One region of the Streptosporangium sp. NPDC049046 genome, then DNA from elsewhere that is predicted to be linked to it. Evidence: riboswitches for the same ligand, from Rfam matches in the RefSeq annotation. Region 1 holds a riboswitch; the other holds the start of a gene.
What was found. Region 1 has a riboswitch for glycine ahead of gcvT (glycine cleavage system aminomethyltransferase GcvT). Riboswitches for the same ligand answer to the same signal wherever they lie in the genome.
Positions count from the first base shown of each region.

Region 1 (3,554 bases):
TCGGGCCTCGGCCGCGAGCTGGGTCCCGACGCCCTGTCAGCGTTCACCGAGACCAAGAACGTCTTCATTTCCGAGGAGTAGAAGCGATGCTGCGTTTGCAGGACAGGGTCGCCGTCATCACCGGCGCCGGAAGCGGGATCGGCCTCGCCACCGCGCGCCGGTTCGCCGCGGAAGGCGCCCGCGTCGTGTGCGTGGACCTGGACGAGACGACCGGTCCGGCGGCCGCCGAGGAGGTCGGGGGGCTGTTCGTGCGGGCCGACGTGACCGACGAGGACGACGTCGCCCGGGTGTTCCAGACCGCGTTCGACACCTACGGCAGCGTGGACATCGCGTTCAACAACGCGGGCATCTCGCCGCCCGAGGACGACTCGATCCTGGAGACCGGCATCGACGCCTGGCGCCGGGTCCAGGAGGTGAACCTCACCTCGGTCTACCTGTGCTGCAAGCACGCCATCCCGTACATGCGGCGGCAGGGCAAGGGGTCGATCATCAACACCGCGTCGTTCGTCGCCGTGATGGGGTCGGCGACGAGCCAGATCTCCTACACCGCCTCCAAGGGCGGGGTGCTCGCCATGTCCCGCGAGCTGGGCGTGCAGTTCGCCCGCGAGGGGATCCGGGTGAACGCGCTGTGCCCGGGGCCGGTGAACACGCCGCTGCTGCAGGAATTGTTCGCCAAGGACCCCGAGCGGGCGCAGCGCCGCCTCGTCCACATCCCGGTGGGCCGCTTCGCCGAGGCGTCCGAGATCGCCGCCGCGGTGGCGTTCCTCGCCTCGGACGACGCGAGCTTCATCACCGGCTCCGAGTTCCTGGTGGACGGCGGCATCTCCGGCGCGTACGTCACCCCGCTGTAGACCCGCTGCAGACCTCGCCCCGCCACCTTCGCGACCGGCGGTGGCGGGATTTGCCCAGGCCATACCCCGGCCCCGATAACGTGCGAGGACGTGGGCCCATCTCCCATGTCCCCGGCCTCCGCGTGAGAAAGAGATCATGTCCCGTCCCGTCATCGGCATCACCTGCTACGTCGAGCCCGCGCGCTTCACCGTCTGGGAGACGACCACCGCGCTCCTGCCGTACGACTACGTCGACCACGTGGCCCGCGCGGGCGGGCAGCCGGTGATCCTGCCCCCGGCGGGCGACCCCTGGGCGCTGGTGGGGCGCCTGGACGGCCTGATCCTGGCCGGTGGCGGTGACGTCGGCCCCGAGCGGTACGGGCGGGAGCCGCACGAGCGGACCGGCTACGTCCGGCCGTTCCGCGACGACGCCGAGCTGGGACTGGTCGAGGCGGCGCTGGAGCGGGGCACACCCTTCCTGGGGATCTGCAGGGGCATGCAGATCCTGAACGTCTCGCTGGGCGGCAGCCTCCACCAGCACCTGCCCGACGTGGTCGGCCACGCCGGGCACGCCCCGGCCCCCGGCCGGTACGGCAGGATGCCGGTGCGGCTCGCCCCCGGCAGCCACACCTCGAAGATCTTCGGGACCGAGACCGTGGAGGTGGCCCACTACCACCACCAGGCCCTCGACCGGCTCGCCGAGGGCCTGACCGTGACCGCCCACGCCGAGGACGGCACGGTCGAGGCCGTGGAGGTGGACGGCCACCCCTTCGCCGTCGCCGTCCAGTGGCACCCCGAGACCGACGACGAGTCGGCCCTGTTCGAGGCGCTGATCCGGCACGCCACCCCCTGACCGGCGCGGATCGGGGCCGCGAGGGGATTTCGCTCGGCCGGTGCGGGCGGTTAGGCTGGCCGACGACACCGATGAACCCCGTGCGGGAGAGCGTCCTGACAGCCAGGCCAGGACCCCTGAAGGAGCAAGCCCTCCCCGCGAACCTCTCAAGGCAAAGGACCGTGCGGGTAGGTGCCCTCTGGAAAGCAGGTCCCACGACCTCGCCGAAGGTGAAAGTCCGGTAAAACCCGGATGAAACTCTCAGGCACCCACGACAGAGGGGGAGGATGCTCTCATCTGTCCCTTGTCTGAGGTGCGCACATGTCCCGACCTACGCCGCTGCGCGGCGTCCACGAGTCCCTCGGCGCGACGCTGACCGACTTCGCGGGCTGGCTGATGCCGCTCCGCTACGGCAGCGAGTCGGCCGAGCACAACGCGGTCCGCCAGGCGGCCGGCCTGTTCGACCTCTCCCACATGGGGGAGATCTTCGTGACGGGGCCGCAGGCCGCCGAAGCCCTCGACTACGCGCTGGTCGGCCACCTCTCCGCGCTGGAGCCCGGCCGCGCCCGCTACACGATGATCGTCGACGCCGAGGGCGGCGTGCTGGACGACCTGATCGTCTACCGGCTCGCCCCCGCCGAGTTCATGGTCGTCGCCAACGCCTCCAACTACCCCCGGGTGGCCGCCGAGCTGACCGGCCGCGCCAAGGGCTTCGACGCCGCGGTGGAGGACCGCTCCGAGCGGTACGCGCTGGTCGCGGTCCAGGGTCCGCGCTCCGTGGAGATCCTGGGCTCGCTCACCGACGCCGACCTCGAAGGGCTCAGGTACTACGCCGGCCTGCCCGCCGTCGTCGCCGGTCGCGAGGCCCTCGTCGCCCGTACCGGATACACCGGCGAGGACGGCTTCGAGCTGTTCGTCGCGGCCGAGGACGCCGAGCCGCTCTGGGCCGCCCTCACCGAGGCGGGCGCGCCGCACGGCCTGATCCCCGCGGGCCTGTCCGCCCGCGACACCCTCCGTCTGGAGGCCGGGATGCCGCTGTACGGCAACGAACTGTCGGCCGCCCTGACCCCGTTCGACGCCGGGCTCGGCCGTGTGGTGAGGTTTGACAAACCGGGCGACTTCGTCGGCCGGGCCGCCCTCGAATCCCTCAAGGACGTCCCGCCGTCCCGCCGCCTGGTCGGCCTCGTCGCGACCGGCCGCCGGGTGCCCCGGCACGGGTATCCGGTGGTGGTCGCCGGTGACGGCGAGGTCGTCGGCGAGGTCACCAGCGGGGCGCCCTCCCAGTCACTGGGCAGGCCCATCGCGATGGCCTACGTGGACAACGGCCTGTCGTCAGGACTGGCCGTCGACATCAGGGGCAGCCACGAGCCGGTCGAGGTCGTCGCACTGCCTTTCTACAGGAGGAAAAAATGAGCAGCATTCCCGAGGACCTGCACTACACCAAGGAACACGAGTGGATCTCCGGCATCGATGACGGCCTCACCCTCACCGTGGGCATCACCGCCTACGCCGCCGAGGCGCTGGGTGACGTGGTCTACGTGCAGGTGCCCGAGGTCGGCGCGACGGTCGCCTCCGGTGACGCCGTCGGCGAGGTCGAGTCGACCAAGTCGGTGAGCGACATCTTCGCGCCGGTCGACGGCGAGGTCGTGGAGGTCAACCAGGCCGTCGTGGACGACCCCTCGCTGGTCAACAGCGACTCCTACGGTGAGGGCTGGCTGTTCCGCGTACGTCTTGAGGGCTCCGCCGACGACCTGTTGTCGCCCGAGGAGTACGCCGCGCTCACCTCGGGTGAGTCCTAAGCCTTTCCCCGCTCGCGTCACGGTCACGCGCGCCGGAGGGCGCGCGTGGCCGTCCACGCTGGAAGGATTCAGATGACGATCAGCGTCTTCGAT
Region 1 covers NZ_JBEZEZ010000006.1:254,938-258,491, reverse strand. Annotated here, with positions in the region: gene AB0B96_RS10885 (aldehyde dehydrogenase family protein) at 1-81, shown strand, start outside; gene AB0B96_RS10880 (3-oxoacyl-ACP reductase) at 87-851, shown strand; gene AB0B96_RS10875 (gamma-glutamyl-gamma-aminobutyrate hydrolase family protein) at 988-1,683, shown strand; glycine riboswitch at 1,757-1,855, shown strand; glycine riboswitch at 1,856-1,950, shown strand; gene gcvT (glycine cleavage system aminomethyltransferase GcvT) at 1,984-3,075, shown strand; gene gcvH (glycine cleavage system protein GcvH) at 3,072-3,461, shown strand; gene AB0B96_RS10860 (L-serine ammonia-lyase) at 3,534-3,554, shown strand, end outside.

Region 2 (3,554 bases), on a different contig from region 1:
CATCGACCGGTCGAGCGCGATGTCCTTGTCCTGGAGCCTTCGCAGGTAGCGCAGCATGGCCGTCTCGGAACGGTGGCTGTGGAAGACCGGGTGGGTCAGGTAGTCGCTGACCCGCGCCAGCGCGGCGGGCAGCGCGTCGTGGGCGGCGGCGTCGAGGTCGGCCAGCACGGCGCCGCTGATCTCGAAGGCGGCCAGGACCTGCTCCAGGTGGAGCGGCTCGGTCTTCTCGTCGCAGGTGACGCCCACGTGGTCGGCGTCGACCAGGCGCAGGTTGACGCCGTTCTCGCGGGCCGTGGCGACGATCTCCTCGGCGCGGCCGGGCACCCTGGCGAGCACGGTGTCGAAGAAGGTGTCGTGCACGACCTCGACACCGCCCTGGCGCAGGCCCTCGGCGAGCACGACGGCGTGCCTGTGGGTGCGCCGTCCGATCCTGCGCAGGCCCTCGGGGCCGTGGTAGACGGCGTACATGCCGGCGATCACGGCGAGCAGCACCTGCGCGGTGCAGATGTTGCTGGTGGCCTTCTCCCGGCGGATGTGCTGCTCACGGGTCTGGAGGGCGAGCCGGTACGCGGGGCGTTTGTCGGCGTCCTGGGAGACGCCCACCAGGCGGCCCGGCAGCTGGCGCTGGAGACCGTCGCGGACCGCCATGTAGGCGGCGTGGGGGCCACCGAAGCCGAGGGGGACGCCGAAGCGTTGCGAGGACCCGACGGCGATGTCGGCGCCGAGCTCGCCCGGCGCGGCCAGCAGGGTGAGGGCGAGCAGGTCGGCGGCGGCGACCACCTGGGCGCCGCGCGCGTGGGCGGCGTCGGCGACGGCGCGGAAGTCGCGGATCCTGCCGCTGGCGCCGGGATACTGCACGAGCACCCCGAAGCACTCGGGAAGCTCGGCGGTGAAGTCGCTCTCGACCAGTTCGATGCCGAGCGGCTCGGCGCGGGTGCGCAGCACCGCCTTGGTCTGCGGCAGCGCGTCGGCGTCGACCACGAACACCTTCGAGGGGCCGCGGCCGGCGCGGCGGGCCAGGGTCATCGCCTCGGCGGCGGCGGTGGCCTCGTCGAGCAGGGAGGCACCGGCGACATCGAGGGCGGTCAGGTCGGAGACGACGGTCTGGAAGTTGATCAGGGCCTCCAGACGGCCCTGGGAGATCTCCGGCTGGTAGGGCGTGTACGCGGTGTACCAGCCGGGGTTCTCCAGGAGGTTGCGGCGGATGACGCCCGGAGTGATCGTGTCGTGGTAGCCCAGGCCGATCATCGAGGTGAGCACGGTGTTGCGCCCGGCGAGGACTCGAAGCTCCGCGAGGGCCTCGGACTCCCCGGCCGCCGGGGGCAGGCTCAGCCGCCCCGCGGAGCGGATCGCCTCGGGCACGGCCACCGCGACCAGGTCGGCCACGGAGGCGAATCCGACCGCCTCCAGCATGCGGGTCTGGCCGGCGTCGTCCGGCCCTATGTGGCGGGTGGAGAACGGCAGGGAGCCGAGTTCGCTGAGCGATGACAGGTCGGTCATGGTGAAGCCTCCCGGGACGGGGTGGAGACCGGCGCTGGGCGCGGGCGTATGCCTGGTCTCCCCCTCTGTCATCACGACCGTCTCACGCGTCGTGACCTGAGAGCTTCACCTACCCGTGACGGGAGGCTTGCACCGTCGGTGAGTCGCACCTGGCCGGCGCGCCTGCTTTCCAGAGTTGCCTCGTCCGTGCGGTACCGGGTGCCTGAGAGATTCCGGGGAGGTTGCTCCTTCGGCGCCCCGCTCGCTGTCGGGGTCTCTCCCGCACAGGGTCAGCAGCGAGTCCGAGTTTACCCGGTTCGTCGTGCTCTGCGACGGCGGGCCAGCTCATCGGCCTGATGATCGCCTAAAGGGCCCTCGCTCGACTCCGCACGTTCGCCGGGCAGATCCGCGAGGGAGCCCTCCACCTCCTGCCACACCCGTCCCAGTGCTATGCCGAAGACTCCCTGGCCGCCCTGGAGGAGGTCGATCACCTCGTCGGGCGAGGTGCACTCGTAGACGCTCACCCCGTCGCTCATCAGGGTGATCCCGGCCAGGTCGTTGACGCCCCGGTCGCGCAGGTGCTGCACGGCGATGCGGATCTGCTGGAGGGAGACGCCGGTGTCGAGGAGCCGTTTGACGACCTTGAGCACCAGGATGTCGCGAAAGCCGTAAAGGCGCTGGGAGCCGGATCCGTGGGCGGCTCTCACGGTGGGCTCGACGAGGCCGGTGCGCGCCCAGTAGTCGAGTTGCCGGTAGGTGATGCCGGCCGCGGAACAGGCCGTCGGGCCCCTGTAACCGATGTCGGCGGGCACCTTCACCGGTTGCCCGTCGAACAGCAGACCCTCTTCACCCGCGCGCTGACGTGCCGACTGGCGCCGTTTCGGGTCATCCTGATCGGCGTTTCTACCCTCGCCGCTGCTGACCGCCACGCGGACCTCCGGCTTTCTCTCATCCCACGGCCTGATCTGGGGGTTTACGCACGGCCGCAGGGTTCACATGCACCGTAGGACTGGGGCCAAGTCCAGTCAACGACCCCACTCGGCGCGTCGTGAAGCGTAAATGCACCGAAATTCCTACCCCGCGCGGCCGAAGTCCTCGGGCGTGATCGTGTCAAGGAACTCCCTGAACTTCTCCACCTCGTCCTCCTGGTCGTCGGGGATGATCACCCCCGCCTCCCGGACCACATCCTCACTCGCGAAGATACGTGCGCCGGTTCGAAGTGCCAAGGCGATCGAGTCCGAGGGACGCGCGCTCACCTCCACCCCGTTGGAGAACACGAGATCGGCGAAGAAGATGCCGTCGCGCAGGGCGACGATGTTGACCGTGCTCAGCCGGACTCCGAGCCCTTCGAGCACGTCACGGAACAGGTCATGAGTGAGCGGCCGGGGTGGTGGTTCCTCGGCCTGGGCCATGGCGATCGCCGTGGCTTCCGTCATGCCGATCCAGATAGGCAGGTAGCGCTCCCCATGCGTCTCTTTCAACAAGACGATCGGCTGGTTGGAGGGCATTTCAACTCGAACGCCCACGACCTCCATCTGCAACACGGGCTGCTCCGTCTTCGCTGGATTCCGACCGGTTTGTTCAACGTAACACTCGTGGGGGTACGAGTGCCTGGTCAGGCTCTCACCGACCCAGAGCCCCACGCACGCCGGAACGCAGCAGCGAGGCGTGCAATTCCAGCAGCAGGCCGGAAATCTCCCTCGCCGTCTCGTCGGCCTGGTCGATCGCACCCGGCCCGCGACGGCGCAGCAGCGGGGCGACGGCCTGCTCCACCAGGCCCGCCTCGCGCTCGGCCGCGGCCTTGACCGCCCTCAGGTGGCGGGCGCGCAGGCCGAAGGCGGCGAGGGCTCCGACGCTGCGGGCCACGGCCAGCGCCTCGGCGTCGTAGTAGCGGGCCACCGCGGCCAGCAGGCCGTAGTCCTCAAGCTCGGCGAGGGTCTCCTCGTCGAGCTCGGCGGCGGCGATCAGCTCCTCGCGGGTGAGCCTGAGCTCGGGAGGCGCCTCGTCGGGGACGGCGCGCGGCCGGGCGGCCGGGCGCTCCTCACGATCGGCCGCCTCCAGATGATCCTTGATCA
Region 2 covers NZ_JBEZEZ010000015.1:27,227-30,780, reverse strand. Annotated here, with positions in the region: gene gcvP (aminomethyl-transferring glycine dehydrogenase) at 1-1,500, opposite strand, end outside; glycine riboswitch at 1,680-1,772, opposite strand; gene AB0B96_RS21905 (MerR family transcriptional regulator) at 1,788-2,408, opposite strand; gene AB0B96_RS21900 (bifunctional nuclease family protein) at 2,553-3,023, opposite strand; gene AB0B96_RS21895 (MerR family transcriptional regulator) at 3,103-3,554, opposite strand, start outside.
Region 2: it holds a riboswitch for glycine, as region 1 does, so the genes downstream of both, gcvP (aminomethyl-transferring glycine dehydrogenase) here and gcvT (glycine cleavage system aminomethyltransferase GcvT) in region 1, are expected to answer to the same signal.